Regions from separate parts of the Micromonospora maris AB-18-032 genome, predicted to be linked through region 3. Evidence: riboswitches for the same ligand, from Rfam matches in the RefSeq annotation. Region 3 holds a riboswitch; each other region holds the start of a gene.
What was found. Region 3 has a riboswitch for cyclic di-AMP ahead of VAB18032_RS09275 (C39 family peptidase). Riboswitches for the same ligand answer to the same signal wherever they lie in the genome.

Region 1: linked by a shared signal. The riboswitch ahead of VAB18032_RS00395 (C40 family peptidase) and the one ahead of VAB18032_RS09275 (C39 family peptidase) in region 3 are both predicted to bind cyclic di-AMP.
Region 2: linked by a shared signal. The riboswitch ahead of VAB18032_RS02235 (coiled-coil domain-containing protein) and the one ahead of VAB18032_RS09275 (C39 family peptidase) in region 3 are both predicted to bind cyclic di-AMP.
Region 4: linked by a shared signal. The riboswitch ahead of VAB18032_RS22810 (coiled-coil domain-containing protein) and the one ahead of VAB18032_RS09275 (C39 family peptidase) in region 3 are both predicted to bind cyclic di-AMP.

Annotation. Positions count from the first base shown of each region.
Region 1 covers NC_015434.1:74,507-81,973, reverse strand. Annotated here, with positions in the region: gene VAB18032_RS00410 (zinc metalloprotease) at 1-112, shown strand, start outside; gene VAB18032_RS00405 (pyridoxamine 5'-phosphate oxidase family protein) at 180-725, opposite strand; gene dcd (dCTP deaminase) at 801-1,379, shown strand; gene VAB18032_RS00395 (C40 family peptidase) at 1,419-2,459, opposite strand; cyclic di-AMP (ydaO/yuaA leader) riboswitch at 2,472-2,605, opposite strand; gene VAB18032_RS00390 (C40 family peptidase) at 2,780-3,793, opposite strand; gene VAB18032_RS00385 ((Fe-S)-binding protein) at 4,048-6,246, opposite strand; gene VAB18032_RS00380 (cell division protein CrgA) at 6,521-6,784, opposite strand; gene VAB18032_RS00375 (DUF881 domain-containing protein) at 7,008-7,467, shown strand, end outside.
Region 2 covers NC_015434.1:460,014-467,480, reverse strand. Annotated here, with positions in the region: gene VAB18032_RS31425 (hypothetical protein) at 1-195, shown strand, start outside; gene VAB18032_RS02240 (YibE/F family protein) at 219-1,580, shown strand; cyclic di-AMP (ydaO/yuaA leader) riboswitch at 1,747-1,877, shown strand; gene VAB18032_RS02235 (coiled-coil domain-containing protein) at 1,882-2,895, shown strand; gene VAB18032_RS02230 (carbonic anhydrase) at 3,021-3,719, opposite strand; gene VAB18032_RS02225 (helix-turn-helix transcriptional regulator) at 3,922-4,254, shown strand; gene VAB18032_RS02220 (hypothetical protein) at 4,357-4,806, shown strand; gene VAB18032_RS02215 (hypothetical protein) at 4,967-5,785, shown strand; gene VAB18032_RS02210 (AI-2E family transporter) at 6,099-7,280, shown strand; gene VAB18032_RS02205 (dienelactone hydrolase family protein) at 7,364-7,467, opposite strand, start outside.
Region 3 covers NC_015434.1:2,008,150-2,015,616, reverse strand. Annotated here, with positions in the region: gene VAB18032_RS09285 (CDP-glycerol glycerophosphotransferase family protein) at 1-1,262, shown strand, start outside; gene VAB18032_RS09280 (alpha/beta fold hydrolase) at 1,308-2,051, opposite strand; gene VAB18032_RS09275 (C39 family peptidase) at 2,157-3,041, opposite strand; cyclic di-AMP (ydaO/yuaA leader) riboswitch at 3,167-3,309, opposite strand; gene VAB18032_RS09270 (hypothetical protein) at 3,629-4,378, opposite strand; gene VAB18032_RS32780 (hypothetical protein) at 4,539-4,958, opposite strand; gene VAB18032_RS09260 (acyltransferase family protein) at 5,065-6,189, opposite strand; gene VAB18032_RS09255 (glycosyltransferase family 2 protein) at 6,423-7,467, shown strand, end outside.
Region 4 covers NC_015434.1:5,179,027-5,186,493, reverse strand. Annotated here, with positions in the region: gene VAB18032_RS22830 (hypothetical protein) at 718-1,122, opposite strand; gene VAB18032_RS32160 (hypothetical protein) at 1,245-1,391, opposite strand; gene VAB18032_RS22825 (STAS domain-containing protein) at 1,750-2,112, shown strand; gene surE (5'/3'-nucleotidase SurE) at 2,117-2,941, opposite strand; gene VAB18032_RS22815 (1-phosphofructokinase family hexose kinase) at 2,938-3,918, opposite strand; gene VAB18032_RS22810 (coiled-coil domain-containing protein) at 4,132-5,226, opposite strand; cyclic di-AMP (ydaO/yuaA leader) riboswitch at 5,231-5,364, opposite strand; gene VAB18032_RS22805 (HelD family protein) at 5,515-7,467, opposite strand, start outside.

The sequences.
Region 1 (7,467 bases), 1.9 Mb from region 3:
CGACCCGATCACCAACTTCATGGACTACTCGTACGACTCCTGCATGTACCAGTTCACTCCGGGCCAGGCCAGCCGCATGATCAGCGCCTGGAACACCTACCGAGCCGCCTGACGCGAGCCCTTCGGCACGTACCGCCTCCGGTGCCGGTCCCGTTCGACGGGGCCGGCACCGGCTGGTGTCAGGCCGCGCAGCGGGCGCGGCGGGCGGAGTGGGCCGCCAACGACGCGGGCCGCTGCGCCTGCGGGGCGGTGGCTGTCGGATCGAGCCAGACCTGGACGGCCGGCGCCCCGCCGTGCTCGCCCGGCACGTCGGAGTTGGCGTGGCCGCGGCGGCTGAGCATCGCGACCTCGATCGTGAACTCGAACAGCCGCCAGTCGACCTGCGGCGCGGCGCGGGCGGCAAGCGCCAGGCGGGCCACGGTGGCGTCGTCGGTGACCGGCCAGGCCCGACCGGCGACGTACGCCTCGTCGTCGCTCTCCTCCGGCGGGAAGGAGTGCAGGGCATAGCGGCCGTCGCGTTCCAGGTCGCGCCGCTTCGGCGAGTCGATCACAAAGCAGTAGAGACCGTCGTCGGTGATCACCGGGGAGACCGGGTGCACCCGGGGCCCGCCGTCGGCGCGGACCGTGGCCAGGTAGCCGAAGCCCGGGCCGTATTGCTGCATGAGAAGGCGGATCTCGTCGGCGAGTCGAGGCTCGTCAGCGGCGAATTCGGACCAGGAAGCCATGTCGACATCTTATCGAACATACGTTCTAGACAGGTAGCGCGACACGCAGGTCAGCCATATCGGTATGGTGTGGCGATGCTGCTCTCCGACCGCGACCTGGTCTCCGAGATCAAGGCGGGCACGCTCGCGCTGGAGCCCTTCGAGCCCACGCTGGTGCAGCCGTCCAGCATCGACGTACGCCTGGACAAGCTGTTCCGGGTCTTCAACAACCACCTCTACACCCACATCGACCCGGCGACCCGGCAGGACGACCTGACCTCACCGGTCGAGGTGCCCGACGGCGAGCCCTTCGTGCTGCACCCGGGCGAGTTCGTGCTCGCCTCCACCCTGGAGGTCATCTCCCTCGGCGACCAGTTGGCCGGTCGACTGGAAGGCAAGTCCAGCCTGGGGCGCCTGGGCCTGCTCACCCACTCCACCGCCGGCTTCATCGACCCCGGCTTCTCCGGGCACGTCACGCTGGAACTGTCCAACGTGGCGAACCTGCCGATCACCCTCTGGCCCGGCATGAAGATCGGTCAGCTCTGCATCTTCCGGCTCTCCTCGCCGGCCGAGCACCCGTACGGATCGGCCGTCTACGGCTCCCGCTACCAGGGGCAGCGCGGGCCGACGCCGAGCCGGGCCTGGCAGAACTGGCGCACCTGGCCGACCCGCTGACCACACCAACGCCAGGCCCAAGCTCAGTCAGGACAACACTCAGCCGGGTCGGCCGAAGCTGTGGATGGGGCTGGTGTCCATCCGTTTCATCTTCACCGGCTGACCGGCGCGGGAGGCGTGCACCACCCAGCCGTCACCCACGTACATGCCGACGTGGTGCAGATCGCGGTAGTAGAAGACCAGGTCACCCGGGCGTAGGGCGCTGCGGCTGACCGACGCGGTGACCTGACGCTGCCGGGCCGCGTTGTGCGGTAGCGCCACCCCGGCCCGCGCCCAGGCGGCCAGCATCAGACCCGAGCAGTCGTACGCGTGGGGTCCCTCGGCCCCCCACACGTACGGCTTGCCGATCTGGGCGCAGGCGAACTTCACCGCCACCCCCGCCGGCCCGCCCGGATAGCCGGCCGGGCAGGGCGCCGGACGCAGCGGGCCGCCGCCTCCATTGCCGTACGCCCGCAGCCGGAGCCGCTGCAACCGGTCGATCTCGGCGTCGATCTGGCGGCGCTTCTGCGCGAGCTCGGCCTCGGTACGGGCCAACTGGTCGATGGTGCGCTCCAGCCCGGCCTTGGCGGTGGTGAGTTCGTCGCGCAGTTCGCTCGCCTCGCGTACGTCCTGTTGCTGGAAGTGGGCGTAGCGGTTGAGCAGGCCGATCTGCTCCACGACCTCGCCGGGCGACCTGCTGTCCAGCAGGGCGTTGACGGCACCGACCGTGCCGCCCTTGTACGCCCGTGCCGCCAGCGCGCCGACCCGGGTCATCGCCGCGTCGACCTGCTGCTCAAGCGGTGCGATCCGAGCGGCCAGGGCGTCGGCCTCCCGGCGCTTACCGGCGAGATCCTGCCGGGTGGAGTTGTGGCGTTCGATGAGTGGTTCGAGCCGGTTCCAGTCCGCGTCGATCTGGCGCTCGATGGCGTCGACCGTCGGCTCGGCGTGGGCCGCCGTCGCGCCGCCGGTCAGCATGACGGCGGTCGCGGACAGGGCGGCGAGTGCGGTGGTGCAGCGGTACCAGCGGGATCGCGGCGCAGCCGTCGTCGGGCCGGGCGTCGCCGGCCGTGCTGACGGTGGCCGCGGGGCATGGTGTGCCACCGGGCTCCGTACTCCTTCTTCCCGTACCGCCTACCGGGTTAGCTGACGGGTTCGGGCGGGAAGGGAGCGCCCTACCGCGGTGATCGCGGATTCACCCCGGGAACCTGGATCCCCGGCTCGCGCAAGCGACTCGGCGGTGTCGGACCGTTACCGCCCCTGGTGGACGGAACTGCCATCGGACCCGACGATTGCCCAGCGTAGGGACGATCCCCGTCGATACGCAACACATCCACACCATCACTCACGGTGCACAAATCCGACAACGAACAGGGCCCCCGGTCGCTTGACCGAGGGCCCTGGTGATGTTCCTGTCTGCTCGCTCAGCCGGGTCGGCGGAAGCCGGCGATCGGCATCGTGGTGATCGGGGAGACGTTCACCGGCTTGCCCGCTCTGGGTGCGTGCACCATCAGATTGTTGCCCAGATAGAGGCCGACGTGACTCAGGTCACTACGGAAGAAGACCAGATCGCCGGGGCGGGCCTCAGACCTGGAAATGGCCTTGCCCTCGTTCCACTGCGCACCGGTGAAGTGCGTCAGGTAGATGCCGGCGGCCTTGTACGCGTACTGGGTCAGCCCGGAGCAGTCGAACGAGTTCGGGCCGGTGGCACCCCAGACGTACGGCTTGCCGACCTGGGCGCAGGCCACCTTGATGGCGGTGCGGGCCGCCGCGCTGACCACCCCGTTGATGGTCGGGCAGTTGGTGGTCTTGACCGTGGTCACCGGCAGCGACCGCTCAAGTTGCTTGATCTTGGCGTCGATCTGCTTCTTCTTCGCCGCGAGCTGCTTTTCCTTCGCCTCCTGGTCGGCGATCAGCGCGTCGAGCTTGGCCTTCTGCGTGTCGTACTTCTTGCGGACCTTCATCACGCTCTCGAGCTGCTGGCGCTCGTACGCCGCCAGCCGCTCCAGCATGGCCATCTGCTCGCCGAGCAGGTCCGGCTTGGCGTTCAGCAGCACCGCGCCGATTTCCTGGGACGGTCCGTTCACGTAGTACCGCGAGGCGAGGTCCGCCACCCGGTTCATGGCCAGTTCGGCTTCCAGGGCCAGCGGCTGGATCTTCTTCTGCAGGTCGGCCGACTTCTTCCGGTTGACCTTCAGCTGCGACCGCACCTTGTTGTACTGCTCGATGGTGGGCTCAAGCTGCTGCCACTGCTTGTCGATCTGACGCTCGATCTCCTCCACCGAGGGCTCGGCGTGCGCGGGGGCGGAGAGCAGGCCAGCGCCGACTGCGGCGGCAGCCACCAGGACGAGCAGACGGTGAGCGGCTCTCCGCAGGCCACCTGGACGGCTCGACCGTCCGGGCACGTGACGATGGAGGGGCATGGTTGCCACCGGCAGCGACTCCTTTGCAACCGACCGCCGGGTGTCCCGCGGGCGGTAGAGGGGCGGAACAGACGACCTACGGCGGTCGGTGCCCAACATTAGGGAAGGCACCGGGCGGAATCAAGGCGACCAACGAACGATTCACGTTTGCGCGACCGGTTGCGCACAAAGGGTGTCGATCATTTCGTTATAGTCACGCGGGTAAATATGAATACGGGGTACGACGGACCACGTGAGCCCGCCGTACCCCGTAGCTGTTCAGGCCTTGCTCAGCTGCCGACCGGCTCGCCCTCCTCGGCGCCCCGGGCCTGCTCGGGGCGGACCGACCGCAGTAGGACGCTCGCCACATCGACCACCTCGACCTGCTCGCCGGCGCCCTTGCCGTTCACTCCGTCGGTGAGCATCGTCGAGCAGAACGGACAGCCGACGGCGATGGTCTTCGCCCCGGTGGACATGGCCTCCTCGACCCGGTCCACATTGATCCGCTTACCGATCCGCTCCTCCATCCACATCCGCGCGCCACCGGCGCCGCAGCAGAAGGAGCGCTCGCTGTTGCGCGGCATCTCGGTGATCTCGCCGGCGCCCAGCGCACTGCCCAGCACCTCACGCGGCGGGGTGAAGACCCGGTTGTGCCGCCCGAGGTAGCACGGGTCGTGGTACGTGACGCCGCCGTCGACCGGCTGCACCGGGGTGAGCTTGCCGGTGGCGACCAGATGCGCCAGCAACTGGGTGTGGTGCACCACCTCGAACTCGCCGCCGAGCTGGCCGTACTCGTTGCCCAGGGTGTTGAAGCAGTGCGGACAGGTGGCGACGATCTTCCGCTTGGCCTTCTCGCGGCCGGAGAACGCCTCGTTGAGGGTCTCCACGTTCTGCTGGGCGAGCATCTGGAAGACGAACTCGTTGCCGATGCGGCGGGCCGGGTCACCCGAGCAGGTCTCGCCCTCACCGAGGATGGCGAAGGAGACGCCCGCCTCGTTCAGCAGCGTGGCCACCGCGCGGGTGGTCTTCTTGGCCCGGTCCTCGAACGCACCGGCGCAACCCACCCAGAACAGGTACTCGAAGTCGTCGACCTCGCCGACGCGCGGCACCTCGAAGTCGAGGCCCTTGGTCCAGTCCTCCCGGGTGTTCTGCGGCGCACCCCACGGGTTGCCCTTGTTCTCCAGGTTGCGCAGCATCACGCCGGCCTCGGAGGGGAAGCTCGACTCGATCAGCACCTGGTAACGCCGCATGTCGACGATGTGGTCGACGTGCTCGATGTCCACCGGGCACTGCTCGACGCAGGCGCCGCAGGTGGTGCAGGACCAGAGCACGTCCGGGTCGATCACACCGCCGGCCTCGGCGTCGCCGATCAGCGGCTTCTCCGCCTCGGCGAGCGCCAGCACGTCGACGTGGGCGAGCTGCGCGGCGGTGGCCTTCTCCTCGCCGGTGAGGTCCTTGCCGCCGCCGGCCAGCAGGTAGGGCGCCTTGGCGTACGCGTGATCCCGCAGGCTCAGCACCAGCAGCTTCGGCGACAGCGGCTTGCCGGTGTTCCACGCCGGGCACTGCGACTGGCACCGGCCGCACTCCGTGCAGGTGCTGAAGTCCAGCAGGCCCTTCCAGGTGAACTGCTCGACCTGAGCCACCCCGAACTGGTCCTTCTCGGGGTCCGCCTCCTCGAAGTCCAGCGGCTTGCCGTCGCTCATCATCGGCCGCAGCGGGCCGAGGCCGGAGCCGGCCGCCCCCGGCTTGCGCTTGAAGAAGATGTTGGGGAAGGCCAGGAAGCGGTGCCAGGCCACACCCATTGTCACGTTCAGCGAGATCACGATGAGCCAGGTCATCGAGATGGCGATCTTGATCAGGGCGGCGACGCTGACCCCGGACTCCCAGTCCGGCAGCGCCGAGCCGACCGCGTGGCTGAGCGGGGTGGCCCAGGTCGGGTACTCGAAGTGGTCGGTGGCGACCTTGAAGCCCCGGATCAGGAAACCCATGATCAGTACGGCGAGGACGACCGCCTCGACGAAGTAGCCCTGCCACATCGTCGACCCGGTGAACCGCGAGCGGCGACCGGCCTTCGTGGGCCGGTTGGCGAGCCGGATCGCGATCAGCACCACGATGCCGACGATGCCCAGGATGCCGATCCACTCGGTGACCAGGCCGTAGAGCGCCCAGCCGCCGATCAGCGGCAGCCCGCCGGTCGGGGACACCACCTCGAAGTACGCTTCGAGCACCAACAGCGACAGCACGATGAAGCCGACCATCACGAACCAGTGCGCCGCGCCGACCACGCTCCAGCGCAGCATCCGGGTGTGCCCGGCGGTCTCCGCGAGCATGGTCCTGGTGCGGCTGGCCTTGTCACCGAACCGGGACGGGTCGGGCTGACCCAGCCGGATCACGGCCGTCATCTGCATGACCGCGCGCACCGCAAGCCACACCGCAACGGCGGTGATGGCGGCCGCGAGGATCGTGGTGACGATCTGGACGCTGCCCATCGAGTTGGCCTCCCGGTCTGCTGCCTGGCGAGCGGCTCGGCGACCGGGTCGGAGGTGCGTACGCGACCTCAGCCGCCGCGCACCTCGAACCGGACCGGTCGATGACCGTCCCGCTCGGTCATGCAGTGCAGCCTACGCGCAAGGTTACCCAGCAGTAACGTGAGTCTTCTCGCACCTGGGCCACGCCGCCCTGCGCCCACCCTAGGAGGCAGCCGCAGCATCCGCGCGACGGGGCCCTCGACGACTCACCCGGCGCTGCCGGATGAGCTGCGGATCAGCGCCAGCGAGACAGCAGGATCAGCGAGCCGACCATCGCGCCGAAACCCACCGCCAGGTTCCAGTACCCCAGCTCCATGACCGGGTACTCCTGCTCGGAGAGGTAGTAGACCACCAGCCAGCCGATGCCGAACACGATCAACGACACGGCGGTGACCGGCAGCCAGATCGGGCTGGGCTTGCGCGTCGCCGCTGTCGCCGCCGGGCGGACGTCCGTGGGCGGGGTGTACACCTTCTTCTTGCGGACCTGAGACTTGGGCACGACGCTCTCCAGAGGGGTTACGACCTCGTCCGGCCTGCAACCGGGCGCGAGGGCGACGGTCCATGGCCAATAATGTTCGAGAGCTAGCGTAGTCCGGAAGCCCCGCTCAATCCACGAATGGGGGCCAGACCGTTGCCCGGCAACCCGGGAACGGACGACGGACGAGGGCCACCACGACCGTACGGATGCGGTCGCCGGGGCCGGAGACAGGGGGAAACGGGTCGTGGAGTACACGTCCGGCGCAGCCTCGTGGCAGAAGGTGGTGCGGCGTCTTGTCGCCGGCCTGCTGCGGCGCGGGCGGCGGCGACGCCCTGGCTGGTCGATCGGCGTACCGCTGATCGCCGCCGCCGCTGGCCTGCTCTTCACGACCACGGCCACCACCGCCGGCGGCACCGCGCTGCGTGAGGACCGCCGCCCTCAGCTCACCGAGCTGATCGAGGACCGCCGGGAGCGGGTGGCCCTGAACGAGGAGCGAGCGGCGACGCTGCGCCGGGAGGTCGAGAGCCGTACGACCGACCTCGCGGACTCGGACACGCCGATCAAGGAACAGCAGGAGCGGGCCACGGAGAACCTCGCGGTCGCCGGCTTCACCGCCCTGACCGGTCCCGGGCTGACGGTCGAGCTCAACGACGCGCCGCAACTCGGCAAGCTCCCCGAAGGGGCCAGCAACGACGATCTCGTCG
Region 2 (7,467 bases), 1.5 Mb from region 3:
CGACATCCGCGCCTTCCGGCCCACCGCGCCGCCGGACGCGCACCCGCACCGCCGCCGCTGCCCGGCGACGACGACGGCCGCCCCGGCACTCACCGTACGCAGCGGCTCCGCCACGTTCCGGCCGCCTCGGCCGCCCACCGCGAGAGTCGTACGGTCGGGCTGAACCGACTCGCCCGCCGACACGTACTCCGCTGAAGAAATCGTTGGGAGACTATCGAATGGGCGCCGATCACAGCCGTGCCGCTCCGCCCACCCCACCCGGGGTGCGGCGGATCCTCATCGTGACGGTGGTCCCCCTCTTCCTCGCCACGCTGGTCGCCGCGCTGGTGCTCTGGCCCCGCGACGCCCCCCGCCCGGAGGCCGGCGACGACCTGCCCCGGTACCACGGCACGGTCACCCGGGTGGTGACCGAACCCTGCCCGCCCAACCCCGCGGTGCCGGAGGGCACCCCGACGACGGCCGGTGGCCCGTGCGGCACTGTCACGGTACGGGTACAGGACGGCCCGGACGCCGGCCAGCACGTGGACACCCCCATCCCGGCCGGGCCGGGCGCACCCTCGGTCAGCGTCGACGACGATGTCATCCTGGTCTCGTTGATCGACCCGGAGGACCCGGCGATCAGCACCTACAACATCGCCGAGCACCAGCGCGGTACGCCACTGATCTGGCTGGGGGTGCTCTTCGCCGCCGCCATCGTCGCCTTCGGACGACTGCGTGGGCTGGCCGCCCTGGCCGGCCTGGCGGCCAGCTTCGCCATCCTGCTCACCTTCGTGCTGCCCGGCATCAGCGCCGGTCAGCCGCCGCTGGTGGTCGCCATCGTCGGCGCCGCGTTGATCATGTTCGTGGTGCTGTACCTGACGCACGGGGTGTCCGCGCAGACCTCGGTCGCCGTACTCGGCACCCTCGGCGCGCTCGTACTCACCGGGTTGCTCGGCCTGGCCGCCACCAACGCGACCCACCTGACCGGCTTCGGCAGCGAGGACGCCACCACCCTGTCGATGTTCCGGGGCGACGTCGACCTGCACGGCCTGCTGCTGGCCGGCATCATCATCGGGTCACTGGGCGTCCTGGACGACGTCACGGTCACCCAGGCCGCAGCGGTCACCGAGTTGGCGCACGCCAACCCGAACATGTCCCGCCGCGAGTTGTACCGCTCGGCGACCCGGGTGGGCCGGGCGCACATCGCCTCGGTGGTGAACACCATCGTGCTGGCGTACGCCGGCGCGTCGCTGCCGCTGCTGCTCCTGCTCACCGCCGACTCCCGCGCGCTGGGTCAGATCGTGACAAGCGAGTTCCTCGCCCAGGAGATCGTCCGCAGCGTGGTGGCCACGCTCGGGCTGATCGCCGCCGTACCGCTGACCACCGCCCTGGCCACGGTGGTGACCACCGCCGGACGGCGCCGCACCGGGGCGAACGCGGCACCCGGAGCACCCGACGACGTGGCCGTCGCCCAGCCGCGACCGGCGACGGACCGGGCCGAGACGCTCCAGGCCCTCAGCACACCGCGTCCCCGTCACACGCCCCCCGCCACCCGTTCGGAGTGGCCCGAACCGGACAGGAGCACCGACACCCCATGGTGACACTCCTCAACGTGAGCACGCCGACCGAAAGGATCGACAAGCGTGTCACTCGTCACCCAGTGCGATTACGAAATGACACATCTTGCCGGGTTCGGCGCGTAGAGGACCAGACCGACCGTCGGGTAACCTCACTGCCGGTCACCGCCGAAGGCGCGCACCGGCGCCTGCGGTGCCACCGCCCAATCGCCACCAGGCGAGCCGGGAACCCAGGTACGTGGGGTGAATCCGCACCAGCGGTAGGGGCCACTTCCGTCCCGAACCCGTCAGCTAACCCGGTCGGCGGTCGATGGAAGGGAAGACAGTGACGGCACCCCTACGCCGCTGGTTGACGCCCGTGGTGGCCGTGTTCGCCGCGTTCGCCGTCTTCGCCGGCCCGCTGCCGGCGGCGGCTGCGCCGAAGCCCCCCAAACCGGCCGGCCATGACGACGACCCGCCGATGCTCAACGAGCTGATCGAGGCGACGAACCGGGACTACACCAAGGCCAAGTCCAAGCTGGAAAAGTCCAAGAAGAAGCAGCTCAAGCTCGCCGTCGAGGTCCGCCGCGCCGAGGCGGACCTGGACGCCCTCGCCCCACAGGTCGCCGAGATCGCCACCCAGTCGTACCGGACCGGCCGGGTGGGCGCGATCGCCATGCTGTTGCAGAGCAACGCCCCCGACTCGTTCATCCACCGCGCCGCCGCGCTCGACGAGTTGAACCTGGTCAACAGCAAGAAGCTGGGTGAGGTCAACGCGGTCAAGCGCCGCGCCGAGACGGCCAAACTGGCGCTCGACGCCGAGGTACGCGAGCAGCAGAAGCTGACCAACGACATGGCCCGCAAGAAGAGCGACGCGGAGAAGTCGCTCCGCCTGGTCGGTGGCGTCGGTCTCACCGGCGGCCTGGTGGCCGCCACCTCTCCGGTCGCCCGGCCCGGTCCCAACCGGGCAGCCGACGGCGGCTGGAAGCCCGAATCGTGCAACCAGAACGACCCGACCACGTCCGGCTGCATCACGGCGCGCACCCTGCACATGTACAAGGAGGTCAAGCGCGCCGGTTTCAACCGGTTCGTCGGCTGTTACCGACCGGGTGACAAGTGGGAGCACCCCAAGGGCCGAGCATGTGACTGGTCGTTGCAGAACAGCGGTTTCCGGCCCTGGTACAACAACGACACCCGGATCTACGGCAACAACCTGGCCGCGTTCCTGGTCCGTAACGCCGACCGGTTGGGTGTCTACTACGTGATCTGGAACCGGCAGATCTGGTTCCCGGCGACCGGCTGGAGTTCCTACAGCGGCCCGTCGAACCACACAGACCACGTGCACGTCTCGATGTACTAGCGCACGTCCGGCATCACTTCGAGGGCCGTCCCGCCGTCTGGTGGGGCGGCCCTCGGTCCGTCGGCTGACGCCCTCGGCGGCCCGGCGGGTGCCGTCAGGTGCCTCTGTCGGGCCGGCACTCGCCGTCAGGCGGCGGACGCGAGCTCGGCGACCAGCTCCGCCGGTTCCGCAGCCACCGCCCGGACCTCGCCGGCGGCCAGCCGGTACGACATGCCGACCACCGCGCAACGCCCGGCGGAGACCTCGGCGGCCAGCGTCGCCGACGACCCCAGCATCGCCGTCACGGTCTGCGCGATGTGAATGTCGACGATCTCGTTGAGGTCGTTCACCCCGGCGGCCTGCGCCTGGCGCAGGCTGGGCACCACGGCGTCCACCACCGCACCCAGGTGACCCGTGGGGGCCGCGCCAGTGGCCAGTGCCGCCCGGGCCGCCTGCACGGCACCGCAGGAGTCGTGCCCGAGCACCACCACCAGCGGCGTACGCAGCACCGACACCGCGTACTCGACGCTGCCCAGCACCTCCGGGCCGACGGTGTGCCCGGCGGTACGGACCACGAAGAGGTCACCCAGCCCGCGATCGAAGATGATCTCGGCGGCCAGCCGGGAGTCGGAGCAGCCCACGATCACCGCAAACGGATGCTGCTCGCCGGCGACGGCAGCGCGACGTCCGGCGTTCTGATTGGGATGCCACGCCGTATCGGTGACGAACCGCCGATTACCGGCCATCAGTTCGGCAAGCGCCAGCTGCGGCGCGCCCGGGAGATCCGCGGTGAGCAGTTCCCGCTCCGGCCGCAGCTCTGTTCCGATCGGTCCGGGTCGACTCATCCGGCGCCCCCTCGCTACTCATGCGATGCCTGGTCATCCCGGGCCGACGCTGGTCACGGGCTGGTCCAACGGTCACACGCAGCGCAAGCCGCGTCAAGGAATGCGTGATATGGATTTCAGGTATCCCCGGACGCTTGCGCTCCGGGGCCGAGCGGGTGCAGGGCCCGATGGCATAGCCCGAAAAAGCTGAAAGGCCCATACGATGGGCGACATGGCAACGACAGGCGAGCGGGAGAACGCCCGTAACTGGACTTTTCTCACCAACCACGGGCACGTACTGCTCGCCATCGCACGCAACCCCACCGCCCGGCTCCGCGACGTCGCCGACGAGGTGGGCGTGACCGAACGGGCCGCCCAGGCCATCGTCGCCGACCTGGAGGCCGAGGGTTATCTCCAACGCACCCGCGTCGGGCGACGCAACGAGTACACCCTCAACCCGTCCGGTCGATTCCGGCACCCCGCCGAGGCCGATCGCCAGGTTGGCGACCTGCTGGCGCTGTTCACCGAGGAGCCAGTGGCCGGCACCACGTCGTAGCCCGGATCCCTGCCGGACATCCGTCTCGCGCGTGGTGGCCTTCGCCACCCCTGAACGAACGGGCCGCTGCGGTTGTCCCGCAAGGGCGATAGGTTTGACCGCGTGCCGAGTCTCGCGTTCACCCGTCCACTGTGGTCGGTGACGCGCTGCCCGCTGGCGGATCTGGCCCGCCTGGCGCTGACGGCACTCATCCTGGCCGTCGGCCTCGGCGGCATCACGACCACCGGCCTGCCCGACGGCACCGCAGACCTCCCGGCCGCCCCGCCCGCCGCCGCACTGCCCAACCGCCCTGGGAACGCCCCCGCGACCGCCCGAGCCCTCTGGCCCGGCAACGACGAGTCGACGCTGATCTCGCCCTGGAACGCGTCAGCGCTGTTCTCCCGGGACGGGTCGGCGCTCGTCTCGCCCGTGGGTGCCGTGCATGCCGCAGCCGTGGTGCCGCACTCCGAGCGCACCGACGCCGGAGCCGCCCCCGCCAGCACCCGGCCTGCCGCCGTACGCCTCGCCGCCGGCCCCGGTGAACCGACCCGGCGCGGCCCTCCGACCGCCTGACCTCGGCAGGCTCAGCACCCACACGCCACCCGCCCGTGAGGACCCGCCCGACCACGACCACGGGTCGCGGTCGGTGCCTGCCGCGGCGAGAGGCCGCCCAGTCCTGTTCCTCCCGTTCCCAGCACAGTCGACGAACCCCATCCGCCACGAGGTGCTGATGATGCAGATCGCTCTCTCCGCCGTCCTGCCCGACGTGTCCCGGGCCGCCGTGATCTGGCTGAGCCTGTTGGGCATCGTCGTACTCGCCGTCTCCGGCCTGCTGCTGCGTCCCCGACGACTCCGGTTCGACGCGGGTGCCCGGATCCGGGAAGCCGCCCTGCCGATCCCACCGGAGCAGCGGGAAGAAGATCGCTGGGCGGAAGAGGTCATGGTGGCCGCCGACCGCGCCGAGGCAACGGCTCGCCGCCGACGCGACGAATGGCTCGTTGCACAGGACGAGGCCGAGCAGGCGTGGGAGGCGTACCAGACTGCGGAGGCGGACGTACGCCGGTTGGCCGAAGCCGCGAGCATGCCGCTGCCGCACACCCCACGCACCCCCGCCGAGTACGCCGACCGGGAGCGCTGGCTGCACCGGGCGGTGCTGGACGCGTACTGGCGGCGGGAACTGTCGGTGGAGCAGCTCAGCGATGTCTTCGCGCACCGCGGCTGGGATCCCCGCCTGCACCCGGTCCAGCAGGAGTTGGTGCTGCGCCGGGCGATACGTGACCACCTGTTCGCCCGACAGCGGGTGGCCCGGGAACGGGAGCAGGAAGCCTGGCACGCCGCCGAGGTCGCCGCCGCAGCCGCCCGCAACCTGCGAGCCGAAACCACCACCGCCCTCCTGACCGCCGACCAACAAGACTCCCTCCTGCCTCTCCTCCCCCTAACCCCCCTCCCCGACGCCACCCCACCACCCACCACCACCGAACACGCCAACCCCGAACAAACCCGCGAAATCCCACCCACCCCCATAGCCCGCCCCGCAGCCCCCGCCTACTAACCCACCCACCCCCGCCCCTCCCACGCACCCTCCGCACCCACCCCCAGCCCGCGTTGATCAAGAAGTTTGGGTCTGCCTCAGCCCGATTCCCGACCAGAACCTCTTGATCAACGCGAGGGACCGGGGCCGCGGGCCGGGTCCAACCGTCGAACCCGGCTGGCCCCGCTTGCCCGGCTGAAGGACGGCGGGCGGGACCGGGGGCCGGGGACGCCGGGTTGAGGGATCCGGGAGGGTCGGGGAACAGGGCGGAATGGGACGGGGGTGTTGGGGGGAGGGTGGGTGGGTAGGACCTCGCGGACGCGAGGAGGGCGACGTGGTCGCAGCGGGGGGTGCCGGGCGTGAGCCCGATGAGGCGGCGCACCGGGCGGTAGCGGCAGAAGCCGGGCCGCGGCAGACGTGGGCGGCCCTGCCCTGGCTGGTGCGCACCGCTGTGGTGTGGAGCGCCTGCCTGGTGGTGATCGCCGCTGGGCTCTACCTGTTGGCGCGGATCACCCTGCTGGTCACACCGCTGGCCATCGCGCTGGCCGCCACCTTCTTCCTTGCCGCGCTGCTCGACCCGGTGCAGCTCGCGCTCCGCCGGCTGAGACTGCCAGCCTCGCTGGCCGCGCTGCTCACCGTCCTGCTGCTGCTCGGCATCCTGGGTGGCCTCGGGGTGCTGGTGTGGAACCTGACCGCCAACCAGTTCAGCGAGCTGGGTGACGAACTGCAGCAGGGCCTCGGGCGCACCCGGGATTTCATCACCTCCACTCTGCCGGTGACCGATCAACAGCTCGACGGTCTGATCGACCAGCTACGCAAGACGGCCACCGAGCAGGAAGTCGACCCGGTCGCCAGTGCCCGCACCCTGACCGAGGTGTTCGGCTCCGCTCTGCTCGCCCTGGTGCTGCTGTTCTTCCTGATCAAGGACGGCCGGGCGATGTGGCACTGGACGTTGCGCCGGATGACCGGGCCGAACCGGGAGGTCGCCGCCGAGGCGGGGCGGGTCGGTTGGCGCACGCTCGGGTCGTACACCCGAGGCACCATGCTGATCGCGGCCATCGACGCCATCGGCATCGGCCTGGCACTGGTGCTTCTCGGCGTACCGTTGGCCTTTCCACTGGCCTTGATCACGTTCATCGGCGGGTTCGTGCCGATCATCGGGGCGACCGTGGCCGGCGCGGTCGCGGTGCTGGTGGCGCTGGCCGCCAACGGCCCCACCACGGCACTGCTCACCCTGGCTGCGGTCATCGCCGTGCAGCAGATCGAGGGGAACCTGCTGGAACCACTGGTGATGAAGCGACAGGTACGGCTGCACCCGGTAGTGATCCTGTTGGCGGTCACCGCCGGCACCCTCATCGCCGGCATCGCCGGTGCCTTTGTCGCGGTGCCGATCGCCGCCGTCGCCTGGCGGGTCATCGACAGCGTGCTGCGCCAACGACAGGCCGCCGCAGCACCCCGACCGGCACCTCCGGCACCGGAGGAACCTTCGGCCACCGCAGATCCCGCACCCGGCTGAGGTGCAGGCACTCCGGCCCGCCGCGCCGCCGTCAGGTGGGTGGGACCTGATGCCTGTCGACGACGGGCACGGGGGGCGCGCTGTCAGGCCGGGGTGAGCTGGGGGTGCAGGTGGTCGTGGAACCAGTCGGCCGCAGCCTCGGCTACCTGCTCCAGGGTGCCGGGCTCCTCGAAGAGGTGTGTCGCAC
Region 3 (7,467 bases):
CGCTGCCCGCCGTCGTCGCCCTGGCCGCGAGCCTGCTGGCCGGTGGGGCCGTCGGCGCGGTCGCCGTCAAACTGGTCCAGCGACGGATGCGTCCCGCCTCCGGTGGCTCCCCGGTGACCCGGGAGCTCCGCCGGCACCAGCCGGAGTTCCTGCTCTACTTCTCCGCCCCGCCCGGCTCCGAGTACCAGGTCACCATGTGGCTGCCGTACCTGGAGCGGATCGGACGGCCGTTCGTGGTGATGCTGCGGGAGCCGGACGCGCTGCCGGTCATCGCGGCGGCGACCACCGCTCCCGTGCTCTACTGCCCCACCCTGCGCAACATGGACGAGGTGCTGGTGCCGAGCCTGCGCGCGGCGTTCTACGTCAACCACGGCGCCAAGAACAGCCACTGCCTGCGCTTCACCCAGCTCACCCACATCCAGTTGCACCACGGCGACAGCGACAAGGCCTCCAGCGCCAACCCGGTGTCGGCGATCTTCGACCGGATCTTCGTCGCGGGCGAGGCGGCCATCGACCGGTACGCCCGGGCCGGGGTGGACATCCCGGCCGACAAGTTCGTGGTGGTCGGCCGCCCCCAGGTCGAGGCGATCGAGGTGGGTACCGGCCCGACCGGCCCCCGGCCGAACCCGACGGTCCTCTACACCCCGACCTGGACCGGGCACCACGCCGACGCCGACTACTGTTCGCTGGGCGTGGCCGAAGGACTGTTGTCGCGGCTGCTGGACCGGGGTGCCACGGTGATCCTGCGGCCGCACCCCTACACCACGCAGAATCCGACCTCGGCCCGCCAGTTGGCGCGGCTGCACGACCTGCTCGCCGCCGACCGGGCACGTACCGGCCGTCAGCACCTGTTCGGTGCCGCCGCGAGCGGGCTGACCCTGGCCGAGTCGGTGAACCGCGCGGACGCCCTGATCTCCGACGTCTCCGGGGTGGTGTCGGACTGGTTGTACTCGGGCAAGCCGTACGCGGTCACCGACACCGGCGCCGACGGTGACCGGTTCCTCGAACGGTTCCCGCTGGCCGCTTCCGGTTACGTGTTGCGCCGGGACATGGTCAACCTCGACGAGGTGCTGACGCAGCTGCTCCAGACCGATCCGCTCGCCGGGGTCCGGTGGGCCACCCGTCGCCGATACCTCGGCGACTTCCCGGCCGAGACGTACGCCGAGGCGTTCCTGGCGGCGGCCCGGCGCGAGCTCGACCCGTCCTGGTCCGCCCCGACTCCCCGCACCGCCAGCGACTCGCCGCTGTCCCCCGCCACCTGAGCACCGCCAGCGCCCTGACCGGACGCCTCCGTGACGGCAGCCCGGTCAGCGTACGGCGTCGAGCAGAGCCAGCACGGCCGCCGGGTCCTCCACGTGGGCGTTGTGGCCGAGCCCGGGCAGCGTCACCACCGGTACGCCGTACTCCTTGAGCTGCGCGTCGGTGACCATCGGGTCGTGCTCGCCACGGGCCAGCAGGACCGGCGCGTCGATCGTGGCCAGCAGCGCACCCAGGTTGGGCTCGCCGACAGCGAAGGCGCTCGGGTCCATTGCCAACCGCCACCGGCCGTTTTCCTGCCGTAATCCGGCCGCCACGGCGGGATCCTCCGGGCTGAGCAGGTCGGCCAGCCCGGCGACCCGCAGGTAGCGGCGTGCCGCCTCGTCGCGGCTGTCGAACCAGGTGACCGGGCGGGCGGCCAGATCCGTGGCACGGGACAACTCCGCCGGGGACCACACCGCCTTGATGCCGAGCCCGACCACCGCGTCGACGGTGACCGCCCGGCTCACCGCGGCGAGCGCCAGCCCGACCACCCCGCCGAGCGAGTGGCCCAGCACGATCACCCGGTCGCCGGGGTGCAGGCTCGCGGCGACCTGATCGGCGAGGGCGGCGAACGAGTACGCCGGCAGCGGGGGTGACGCGCCGTGACCGGCCAGATCGGGGGCCATCCACCGTCCCGGCCACCGCTGGTGCAGCAGCGGTGCGCAGGGCAGCCACCCGTCGCCGGTGGCACCCATCCCGTGCAGCAGCAACAACACCGGCGCGCTGCCCCGCTCACCCGACTCCGTGATCATGTCGGGCAGTCTGCCACCGCCCGGGCCGGTCGGCGAGAGCCGCGACCGGGATACGACACCGGGCGCCGACCCCGAAGGGTCGGCGCCCGGCACGAACAGCAGGAGTCAGGACGAATAGCCCCGGGTGGCAGCCCAGTTGGCCAGGTCGATGGTGCTCAACCAGTACGAGTAGTACGACGCGTCGGCCGAGTCGGCGATCTTCACCATCCGGCCCTCGTCCTCGTAGCCGACCACGGCGACGTAGTGGCCGCCGGGGAAGGAGTGCCAGCCACCGGCGGTGTCCACGACGCTGCCGGCGACGTTCACCACGACGCCACGCCCGTCGGAGATGGCCGCCACGACATCGGCCTGGAGCTGGTCCATCTGGGCCGGGGTCGCCGAGCCACCGGGGATCATCGTGGTCTTGTACGGCTCGCCCTTGACCGCGGCGTTGAGCGCCCGAGTGGTGTCGTACGCCGAGTTGGTGCCGGCGAAGGTGGTGCCGAGCTGGGCGGCGAGGGTCTCCTGGCCGCGCTCGATGCCGGCGGCGCTCAGCGCGTTGCGCACCGCGGCCGGGCCGCAGTAGTAACCGTTGATCTGGGCCTGGTAGTCGTACGACAGCACCTTTTCCGCCGGCGGCTTCGGGGCGGCCTTCTTACTGGCCACGTCCGGGTCCGCCGTGGCGGCCCGCGCCGACGGCGAGGCGGCGGCGCTGCTCGGCGCGGCACTGCTGGGGGCGGCGCTGCTCGGCGCGGCACTGCTGGGAGCGGCGCTGCTGGGGGCGGTGGCGACCCGCGCCAGGGAACGGGAGGCCGCACTGTCGTCGCGCAGCTCGGCCACGGCGGCCGCGGTGGGCGCGTCGACCAGGTTGTCGTCGGTCCGGGCGACCAGGGCACCGGCGCCGGTGGCCAGCACGAGGGCCGCCGCCGACGTGGCGAGAAGCTGATAGGGGCGTTCGGTGGCCAGCTTACGGAGCTGACGCTTGAGGGTGTGCTTCACGAGATCCTCCACGGGCTGAGGGGTGGACGGGTGGGCCTGGCTCAGGCTGCGGAGAGCGGACCGGCGAGCGCAGGCACCACGGTGCCGTGGAGGCGGGGGAATATCGGGGGGATCGAATTGTGCTGCACGAGGACAGGAACTCCTTCCGACACCGCCGACCGGGTTAGCTGACGGATTCGGGCGGGAAGATCGCCCTACCGCGAGCCGTGGCTCACGGATTCACCCCAAGTGGTGCAGTGGTTCCCCGGTTCGTGTGATCACGATTGAGCGGGTCGGCGCGGCGTCGCCACTTGCGATCATTTACCGCACCGGACAGGGCGACACTACTGGTCGGTATCGCTCCTGCCAAGCCTGCCCTGACCTGCTTAAACCTGGTCCGGTGCGATTATTTTCGGGTATCGCGGAACTGTCGTCGCTCAATGGGACAGCGCTCGCGGACATCCCTGTCGGGGCGGTAACCGGACCGGACGTTCACAATGTCCCCGCACATTGCGCCCCACCTTCGACGTCTGACCCACGTTGACCGATTCGGCAATTACTGTGACCGGGGTCACCGAATTTCGGCCCACCTGTTGTTGAACCGGCGTGGTCGCGACGGCTCATCCCACCCGGGCCGGCCGCCAGCGCAGGGTCGCTGCGGGCCGACCGACGACCACCCGGCGCGGCACCGGCAGCGGGTTCGGCCGTAGCCGCTGCGCTGCGGCGTACGCCTCGGTGGAGAGCGCGCGGGCGGCGTCGGCGGCGAGTTCCGCGGCCCGCCAGGCGTCGCGTTCCTGCTGCGCGGCCGCCTGGTAGGCCGCGAGGCGGCCGTCACGTACCACCCGGGCCAGGAAGATCTCCTGCTCGGCGGGGTGCCGTCGGGGATCCCAGCCGGCCCGGTGGGCCAGCGCGTCGGCGAGTTGCCGCCCGGTCAGGTCGCCGCGCCAGTATGCGGCCATCGCGGCGTGGTGCAGCCAGCGCTCCCGAGCCGCGTACTCGGCGGGGGTCCGGGGCGTACCGGGGCTGGGCCAGGCGGTGGCGGCGGCGAGCCGTCGGGCGGCGGCCTCCGCCTCGTCGTACGCGGCCCAGGCGCGGTCGAGTTCCGTCTGCGCGCGGTGCCATGCGGCCCGGCGGCGGCCGGCGTTCTGCGCGGCGCCCGCCGCGGCGACGGCGACCTCACCGGCGTAGCGACGCTGGTCCGCGACATCGTCGTGGTCCGGGAGGTCCGGGGTCCGGTCGGTCGGCGGGACCGGCTCGGGCCGGGCGACAAGCGCGGTGAGCACGCCCAGCGCGAGCACCAGCAACACCGACCAGATGGCGGCGGCCCGAGGCGCGTCGATCAGGAACTGGTAGAGAACGGTCTTCTCCATGTCGATACCTCACGGAAGCGGATGTGGCGGCCCGGGGTGCCGCCGGTGGCGGGTCGCCGGGTCGCGGCGGATCGTCAGGGTGGTGGAGCGCGGCAGGACACCCACGGTGGGGGCCCGATCGCAGAGGGCCGTCCGGGTCAACCGACGGTACGGGCGGGGATCAGGCGCCGGGCGGGGCGCGGCCGCACCGCAGACCCGAGGTGTCCACCGCAGGAGGCTGATCGTCGGCAGCCGCGCCAGCCAGGTCGACGCCCTGGTCGGTCCGCGCCGACGGCACTGGTGCCGTCGCGGCGCCAGCGCCGGGGCGGTCGTCGTCGCCACTCGCCAGTCCATCGGCTGTCGGCGGGATCGCGGCGCACCGGTCGGATGCCAACGCCTCGGTCGGCGGGGCGAAGCTGACCATGCTGGGCTGCCCGGCAGGGCCCGCCGCTGGGCCGAGATCACCGGGATGGGCGGCGGGTGCGGGCATCGTCCAGGCGCCGACGGCGAACGCGGCGGCGACAGCGAATCCGGTCAGCAGCCGTGCCACCCGACGCGCCAACCACCACAGAGAAGGACGAGTGGGGACGATCGGGAGCACGCTGCCACGCTACCGTCAGGTCCCGCGGGCCGCACTGCCGCCGGGCGTGTCGCAGCGAAGAACCTGATTCGGGTCACCCGGAGCGCCGCGCGTCAGCGGAGTGAGCTCACCGTCCAGGCTGGACAGCGGGAGGGGACCGGCGCGGGGCCAGGCGACGCATCATCGGTTGTTCGACGAAGCGGTGCACCAGTGCGGCGAGCCCCAGCGTGAGCGCCAGGAAGCCGATCACGGCGGCCGGGCCCCACCAGCCGGGCAGGCCGGTCCCCCAGTCCCCGGTGATCCGGAGAATCGTCATGATCACGAACACGTGCACCAGGTAGAAGGCGAACGAGACCTCGCCGAGCCAGACCATCGGGCGCGACCGCAGCGGGGAGCGCCGCCCCCGCACGTCGGCGTCCGCCGCCGCGGCGATGACCAGGACGTACGCCGCCGCCAGCAGCGCCGCCCAGAACTCGGCCCGGATCCACTCGGCGGCGGCCACCCAGGTGCCCACGAAGATCAGGCTCGCCAGGGGCAGGCCGGGACCCCGCCACCGCCCGCGCAGCATGAGTTCGGCGGCGGCCACGCCCATCCAGAACTCCAGCGAGCGGACCAGGGGGAACACCTGGGTGAACCACCATCGGCTCTGCTCCGGCACCAGGGTCTGGGCGGGCCACAACGCCAGAATCAGCAGCGGTACGGCGATCACCACGGCCCACAGCTGCCAGGGCCGGGCCCGGCGTACCAGTGGCAGGACCAGCGGCAGGCACAGGTAGAAGAACAGCTCGCAGGAGAGCGACCAGCTCACGTTGTTGACGCTGTAGAAGTACCCGGGACGGGGATCCCAGGCCTGGATCAGGAACAGGTTCTCCAGCGCCGCGACGGGGTTGATCGGATCGGCGAACCAGACGGCGGCCCCCATGGCCAACGCCCAGAGCAGGACGTGGTTCGGATAGATCTTGGCGAACCGGCGCCGCCAGAACCGCCGCCGGGAGTCGCCGGGTCGGGCCGACCAGACCAGCACGAAGCCGCTGAGAATGAAGAAGAACTGCACTCCGGACAGGCCCAGAGTGAAGACCTTGCCGACGACCGCCTGGTAATCCGGCTCGGCGATGATCCGCATGGTGCCGGCGTGAAAGCCGAAGACCAGCAGCGCGGCTATCCACCGCAGCCCGGTCAACGACGGTAGCCGGCTGGCCAGGGCTCGGTCGGTCGCGGAGCCCGGCGGTGCCGCCACCGGTGCGCTGGTCATGCGGGCACCTCCGGCGTCGGCGGCACGCGTCTCTCCTTCCCAGGGCCGGTTGGCCCGTTCCGATCGGCTGCCGGGGCCACCCGGCGTCGCCCGTCGGGCACCCTACCCGCTGACTGATCGATCCACTCGTCGGGTGATCGGTGACCGTACGCTGTCACGCTGTTCAATCGCTTCACCGCTGCCGGCCATGTCTGGTTCCCGTCCTGTCCATCCGGGCGGTCGAGGGTGTCGGCGTGGTCAATCAGCCGACGCAAGCGCCGCTGCTGAGCATCGTCGTGCCGGTCTACGGCGTCGAGGCGTACCTGCGTCAGTGCCTCGACTCGATTCGCGAGGACGTGCCCGCGAACGAGACGGCGGCGGTGGAGCTGATCGCGGTCGACGACGCCTCGCCGGACGGGTGTGGACAACTGCTGCGCGAGTACGCCGCCGAGCACCCCGGCTTGCGGGTGCTGCACCTGGAGAGGAACGTCGGTCTCGGGCCGGCGCGCAACGCGGGCCTGGACGTGGCCACCGGCGAGTACGTCTGGTTCGTCGACAGTGACGACTGGCTGCCGCCGGGCACCATCGCAGCCATGCTCGACCGGCTGCGTACGGACCGGCCCGACGTGATGATGATCGACCATCTCCGGGTGCACGAGTGCGGACGTCGCGACATCGACGCCAGCAGTCACCTGCTGCGCGGGACACCCGGCGTGGTGCGGCTGGTCGACCGGCCGCAACTGCTGCGGGTGCAACACACCGCCTGGAACAAGGTGGTACGCCGGGCGTTCATGGCTGAGCTGGGGCTGCGCTTCCACCCCGGCTGGTACGAGGACATTCCGTTCAGCCATCCACTGCTGATCGGCGCGGATCGGATCTCGGTGCTGGACCGGATCTGTTACCTGTACCGGCAGGGCCGCCAGGGCGCGATCACCTCGACCCGCAGCGGCCGACACTTCGACGCCTTCGACCAGTACGACCGGCTCTTCGCCTGGCTGCGGCAGCACCACCCCGACGGGCGTTGGCATGCGGAACTGTTCGACCTCATGGTCAACCACTTCCTGGTGGTGGTCGGCAACGACGACCGGCTGCACCCGCACCTGCGACGACGCTTCTTCCGCCGGGTCGCCGCGCACTACCGCCGGCACCTACCCGGCGGCGGCTACCCCCGGCCCGGCGGGGTGGCCGGGCTCAAGCACCGGCTGGTCGACCGGAACAACTACCTGGCCTACGTGGCACTGCGCCGCGCCCACCGGCTGGCCGACAGGCTACGCAGCCCGTCGGCCCCACCGCCCGCGA
Region 4 (7,467 bases), 3.2 Mb from region 3:
GGGTCGGAGGAGGTCCGTGGGAGCGCTTCCATTTGCTCGTCGAAACGGTTAGGGTGAGCCCATTCCTCGGGTGCGGGAGCCAATCGCGCCGGTGCCGGAGCCAGGGCAGCTCCGTTGGGTGTCTGCTGTGCGTCCACCTCACCTCGGTCACGGGGTGTGGGGCGTCTCCCCCCGAGAGGAACTCAGATGCGGAGAGGTCTCGTCGATCCGGCGGTGTCCGCGCCCGGCTGTGCCGGCGCCGGCCCCGTCCTGCGAGCCCGACCGGGGGCACCGTCCGCCGCGCCCACGCCACCCACCACCGGCACCGTACGCCTCAAGGCCCGGCCCGCTAAGGAGGGCGATCTGTGGCTGGCTGGGCAGGGTGGGCCGGGGCGTCGCACCGGAGCCACCCGCCTCACGTCGACGAACGTCAGCAGCGCGGGCTTCTTCTTCCCCGAGCCCGACCGGCCAGACGGCGTCGCCCCCGGGTCCGTCCGCGTCCACCCCGGCCACCGGCCCGGCCGCGTTCCCGACCCGCCCGCCGCCGTCGGGCGGCGCTCCGGCCGCCTGCCTCAGCGCCGGCTCGTGACGCGAGTGAGCTTCCGACGACCACCACCCGCACCACTCGCTGGCCGTCCACACCCGGTCAGCGCAACGGACCCCGTCCGACCGGATCGGTCGGACGGGGTCCCGTCCCGAGCTGAGCCCGTTCGACGCCAGCAGGGTGAAGGCCGCCGCTCAGCGGTCGGTCTCGGCGGGGGAGTCGGGGCGCTCGACGTCCACGAACTCGATGTCGTCGACGGACCGGTCACGGCTGCCCGCGGCGCGGGCGGCGGTGCCGGCAGCCCAGCCGAGCGCGGCACCGACCAGCGCCGCGCCGATCAGCAGGGTCCACGGCAGGGCGGGACGGCGACCGGCAAGGGCGTCGAAGGCCCGGGTGGCCCGGCGGCGGGCCTCCTCGGCGGCCGATCCCACCAGCTCCCCGGCGTCGTCGGCCAGCCCCGCAGAGGTGTGCCGGGCGGAACGGGCGGTGTCCCGGAGGTTGTCACCCGCGGTGCTCACCGCCGACACGAGGTGGTGCCAGGCGTCGTCCGCGATCCGCTCCGGCTTGCTGCGGCGTTCCAGCAGGTTGGTTCCGAACATGGTTCCCTCCTCGACAGGACCGAGGCCGGTGCCCGAATGAGACCTCCTCGGCGGCTTGCCCGGCGTGCGGCGGGGGTACGCCTTCGGAGGCTGTGCCCCGCCGGATGCCCTCGCAAACCGGATCAGCGGGACGACACCACCGCGACGGCGGCCCGGGCGAAGTCGTCGTCGTCATCGTCGTCGTCATCGCCCCCGCCGCCGAAACCGCAGGCCAGGACGAGGGTGAGCAGTGCACTGACGCCGGCCAGGGTGGCGAGCCTGCGAAGCATGTCGTCGTCCTCTCATCGATTCGGTCAGTGGTGATGCTAGGCACATTCCGGTACTGACCGCAGCCCGGCTACCAGCGGAGCCGGCCCCACGGCGGACGCCTCGCCGCGCTGGATATCGAAACCGCTGGCATCGGCCCGCTACCCTGGTTCGACGGCGTGGGCTGGCGCGCGGTGTGGAATAGCGGCCAGCGCGTCGAGTGATAGGACATGAAAAGTCCGGACAAGGGCGACTTGGCACGCCCCTGTCCGCGAATTGCTCATCCCGAGGGGTGGCGACCGAGGCCGTTGGAGGAATACTCTCGGTCGCGGCCCGCGTACTGATGAGGCGCCCGTCGTACGGGCGAGTGGAGGTGCTCGCGTGAGCCTGTCGATCCTGCAGACGGTTCGGCCTGGTGGTGTCATCGAGATCGCCCCGCGAGGGGAGATCGACGTCGACACCGCGTACGAAGTGAAAGAGGCCATCGCCGAGGTGCTGGCCAAGGGCCGGCCGGCCCGGATCGAGCTCAACATGCGGCTGGTCACCTTCATCGACTCGGTAGGCATCAGCGCGATGGTCGCCGGATTCCAGACTGCCGAGGTCAGTGGTGTGAAACTGGTCGTGACCGAGCCGAGTCGGTTCGTGCACCGGCAACTCTGGGTGACCGGCCTGCTCGGCCTGTTCGGCGCCCCCGAGCCGTACTACGCGGGGGCCGCCACACCCGAGGTCCTTCCGGGGGCCTGACCCCTTATCCGGCGTCGAGGCCGGACAGATCAATATCGGTCGCCTCGGTGACGGCCCGAATCGCCGTCACCGAGGCGTAACCCTCGGCGAGCAGGGCCAGGTCGGTACCGGGCTGCACCGCCTGACCGGGCTCCTCCAGCGACGTGCGGACGAAACCGTGACCGGCTTCGGCGACCGTCATCTGCACCTGGCCGAAGGTGGCCAGGCTGCCTCGGCGTACCCCGCGAAGCCGCTCGTACGGCAGATCCGGCGCGTTGACGTTGAGCACGCTCGCCACCGGCCCGGTGGGTAACCTGGGCAGCAGGTCCAGGGCGACCCGGGCGGCCGTCGACCAGTACCGGTCGGCGTCGCGTACCCGTGCGGCGGCGGCCACCGCCGCCCCGCCGCTGGCCGCGGTGGCCTCACCGACCGACAGGACGTCCAGGGACACCGCCATCGCCGCACAGCCGTTCGCGGCGGCGGTGAACGCGGCACCCACGGTGCCGGAGTGCAGCACCGCGCGACCGGCGTTGGCGCCACGATTGATTCCGGACAGCAGCACCTGCGGCGGCGGCCCGAAAGCGCCGTGCACGGCGATGAGCGCGATGAAACCGGGAGACCCGCCGACCGCGAAGGCGGGCGTACCGTCCAGGTCCGGCAGCGGGTGCTCGTGGACCACCACCCGGCCGTCCTGCTCGATCGCGCTCATCGCGGCGCTGGTGCCGCTGGCCTCCTCCAGCGGGGCGGCCACCACCACGTCCAGACCCCGGTCGACGGCGGCCCGGGCCAGCGCGTGGATGCCGGGGGCGGCGATCCCGTCGTCGTTGGTGATCAGTACCCGCAGCGTCATCGCCCGCCCGCCCGGTGGGCCAGCTCGTCGGGGGTCGTGCGGTGCTGCGGCCGGATGCTCGCCGGCTCCAGCTGCACCCGCTCGACCAGGCCGGTGATCGAGTCGACCCGACCGGTGCCCAGCCCGTGACGCGTGACGTTCAGCGCGCCGGCCGCCGCCCCGGTACGGATGGCGGTGCGGACGTCGCCGCCCTGGGCCACCACGGCGGCCACCCCGGCGGTCATCGAGTCGCCCGCCCCACGCGGGTCGGCCGCTTCCAACTGGGGCATCAGGACCTCGAACACCTCGCCGTCGACCAGGGCCAGCGCCGGCTTCTCGGCCCGACTGACCACCACGTTCTCCGCACCGGCGGCGTGCAGGTCGTACATGGCGCGGGTGAGCTGTTCCTCGTCGTCGTCGGCGGCTCGGCCGTCCGCGATCAGCTCCTCGTGGCTGACCTTGAGGAAGAACACGCCGCTGTCCACGACCGCCGTCAGGTGTTCGCCACTGAGGTCCACCACCACCCGGCTGCCGTTGGCGCCGAGGTCGGCGGCGAAACGGCGGTACAGGTCAGCGGGCACCAGTGACGGGTCGTTCGGGCCGCTGAGCACGCACACCTCCGCGCGCAGCCCTTCGCTGAGGGCGAGGTTGTACAACTCGTCCAGCTCGTGCCGGCTCAACGGTTGGCCGGGCACGTCGACGATCTCCCGCCGGGTGCCCCCGCGGCGGTCGTGCACGTACCCGCCGCTGCCGCCGGAGTCGCGGTTCACCACCTTGAGGTCCACTCCCTCGCCGACCAGCAGCGGCGCCAGGACCTCCCCGATCTCGCCGCCGAGCGCCGTGCAGAGCACCACGTCGACACCGAGCGACAGCACCATCCGGGCCTGCCAGACGCCCTGTCCGCCGGGGTGCAGGTGCAGCTCCGGTACGTCGCTGGGCTGGTCGACGGTGACGGTCAGCAGCGGTGTGGGCGCGAAGACCATGACGTGCCCGGTCACCGGGCCCACCCGCAGGTGCCGGACCGGGTGAACCGCGTGGTGGGTTGTCTCATGCGCGTTGCGCCCCCTCGTGGCGAAATGTCCACTTCCGTCTTAGACGGTAACCAAGGTGGCGGAACCGCGCGCGTCGACCGGCGGGGAGTGTGGGCGTTTCGCGGGCACGATGCGACGCCGCCGGGCGGAAGTCCCACCCGGCGGCGTCGTGTGAACAGGTCAGTACACCGACAGGTGCACGTGGTTGGTGTGGTCGCTGGACGGGTCGCCGCGACCGCCGCTGTAGGACTTCCAGCCGCTGCTGGGCAGCCAGATCTGCTTGTACCAGATCACGTAGAGCACGGCGAGCCGGTCGGCGTTGTTGACGAAGTACGCCGCCAGGTTGTTGCCGTACGTCCGGTCGCCGCCCGTGGCGACCCCACCGAAGCCGTTCTTCTGCGCGGCGAAGTCGCAGGCCCGGCCCTTGGGGTGCTCGCCCGAGCCGCCCGAGCGGTAGCAGGAGACGTACCGGGTGAAGCCGGCCGCCTTGGCCTGGTTGAGCGCGTGCAGCGTGCGCGGGGTGATGCAGCCGTTCGCCGGGGTCGGGTCGTTGACACTGCACGACTCCGAGGGCCACGAGCCGTCCGAGTTGCGGGGCGCGGGCTTGGCCGTCGGGCTGGAACCGCCACCACGGCTCGGGGTGCGGGCGGCGCGTTCGGCGGCCTGGGCGCGTTCGGCCGCCTCCGCCCGCTCGTTGGCCACGGTCAGCGCCCGCTCGGCCTGGTCCTTGCGCTTGGCCATCACCGCGACCTGCTTGCGCTGCTCCTGGACCTCCACGTCCAGCGCCTGCTTGGTCCTGCTGACCTCGTCGCGGGTGGCCCGCAGCTCACCCAGGGCGCGCTCCTCGTTCGCGGCCACCGCGTCCAGCGCCGCCGCCCGGTCCATGAAGCCGGCCGGAGAGCCGCTGTTGAGCAGCGCTGACGCCGCACCGAGCCGGCCGCTGCGGTACGCCTGTGCGGCGATCTCGGCGACCTTCGCACCGCGTTCGGTGAGTTGGTTCTCGGTGGTGGTGAGCTGTGCGGCCAGTTGCTTCTGTCGCTTGACCGAACGGTCCAGCGCGGCCTTGGCGTCGAGGTAGCCCTTGCTGGCCGCCTCCAGTTGGGCGCGCAGCGCCGGGGTGCCCCCCTCGTCGCCGACGTCGGCGGGAGCCGCCGCCAGTAACCCGTGTGCCGCGGCCGGGCCGGGAACGAGCGCGACGCCTACGGCGAGAGCGAGCGCCGCGCAGATCAGGGCCGCCGTTCGGGCGGCCGGTTTCACGGTTGCCACTGCTGGCATGCACATGTCCTTCCGTCAGCCGCCGACCGGGTTAGCTGACGGGTTCGGGACGGAAGATCCCTACCGCGCGTGCGCGGATGCACCCCAGGAACATGGTTCCCCGGCTCGCCCCTGCGGGCGATTAGGCGGCGACCACCGCCGGCACCGGTGGGTGCCGCCTGGCGGAGGCCGGGTCCGAGCCTACCGGTGCTGCTGTGACCCGTGCAGCCGGTGTGACTCGTGGTGTTCGTCCGGTCACCAGGAAATCGGACGAAAGTATCATTTTTGGTAAATAGCGGTAGCTCGGTGTCAGGTGGCCACATCGACCGTGGTCAGCCGCTGGGTGGCCCGGGACAGCGCGACGTAGAGCGTACGCACACCGGAATCGGGCACCGCGCGGATCTCACTCGGCGCGACAAGCACCACCGCGTCGTACTCCATGCCCTTGGCCTCCAGGCTCGTCACCACCTGCAGGCGGTCGCCGCCGAGGCCATCGAGCCAGCCCGCCACCTCGTCGCGCCACGGCACCGGAGTGATCACCCCGACGGTGCCCTCGACCTCGCCGAGCAGGGTGCCCGCGGCCGACACCACGCTCGTCGTCAACTCGGCGGCCGGCACCACGAGTTGCACCGGGTCGACTCCGGTGGAGCGGACCGCCGTGGGCAGCGGAAGATCCGGGTACACCCGGCGGATCTCCTCGGCCGCCACCGCGAAGATCTCCGCCGAGTTGCGGTAGTTGGTGGTGAGGGTGAACCGGTGCCGCGGCCGCCGACCCAGGGCCTGCTCCCGAGCGCGATTCAGCTCCTGCGGATCTCCCGTCCAGGCGGTCTGCGCCGGGTCACCGACCACGGTCCACGAGGCCAACCGGCCCCGCCGGCCGATCATCCGCCACTGCATCGGCGAGACGTCCTGCGACTCGTCGACCACCACGTGGGCGTAGTCCCGGTAGTCCTCCGGACGCTCGCGGGCGGCCTGTCGGGCGGCCCGTTGCCGGTCGGCGAAGGTGCTCAGCTCCCGTACGCCGCCGGCCAGCTGGAACGGATCCCGCTTGGCTCGGGCCGGGCGTACCGGCTTACCGAGCAACGTGTCCAGCTCGTCGAGCAGCGCGGTGTCGGCGACCGTCGGGCCGTCCGTGGCCAGCCCTCGGTAGGCCTCGCCCAGCAGCCGGATCTCGGCCCCGGACAGGATGCCGCCGGCGTACCGGCGTAGTCGCTCGTGGTCGGCCAGCCAGCCGAGCACGTGCCGGGGATGCAGCCGGGGCCACCAGGCCTTGAGGAACTCTCGGAAGTCGCTACGGTCGATCAACTCGTCCTCGAAGGCGCGCTGCTCGGGCAGGCCGGCGATGCCCAACCGGCGGGCCTGGGCCCAGAGCGCGGCGAGGACGCCGTCGAAGCCGGCCCGGCGTACCTCGTTGCGGCGGGCGCCACGGGGCAGCGCACGGTTCCAGACCGTGTTCAGCTCGGCCCGCTCCAACCGCAGCAGCTGTCCCCGGTAGAGCAGCCGCAACTCGGTGGGGGCACCCGGCGCGGTGTCCCGCACGGCACGTTCCAGGACCCGCCGCATCCGCAACGATCCCTTGATCGCGGCCACCCGGGGCGGGTCGGTGCGGGTGGCGACCAGGCCGGGGAAGATGCTGCCCAGCGACTGCAGGGTGGCATTGTCCTCGCCCAACGACGGCAGCACCGAGGCGATGTAGGAGACGAAGACCGAGGAGGGGCCGACGACCAGGATGCCGCCTCCGGCGTACCGGCTCCGGTCGGCGTAGAGCAGATAGGCGGCACGGTGCAGGGCCACCGCCGTCTTGCCGGTGCCGGGGCCGCCGGAGACGAGCGTCACCCCGGAACTGGGGGAGCGGATCGCCTCGTCCTGCTCACGCTGGATGGTCGCGACGATGTCGCGCATGCCCCGGCCGGTGGTGCGGGACAGGGTCGCCAGCAGCGCGCCGTCGCCCACCACCGGCATGTCCGGCGGTGCGGCTTCCGGGTCGAGCAGGTCGTCCTCGATCCGGGTGACCCGTTCCCCGCTGGACTGGATCGTGCGTCGGCGTACCACGCCGAGCGGCTCGGCGGGAGTGGCCTGGTAGAACGCGGCGGCGGCGGGGGCCCGCCAGTCGACCACCAGGGTGCTGGCGTCCTCGTCGCGGATGCCGAGCCGCCCGACGTAGATCACCTGGCCGTCCCGCAGGTCGAGTCGGCCGAAGACCAGCCCTTCGTACTCGGCGTCGAACAGGTGACGTCGCTGCGCGGCGTGGAAGACCATCGC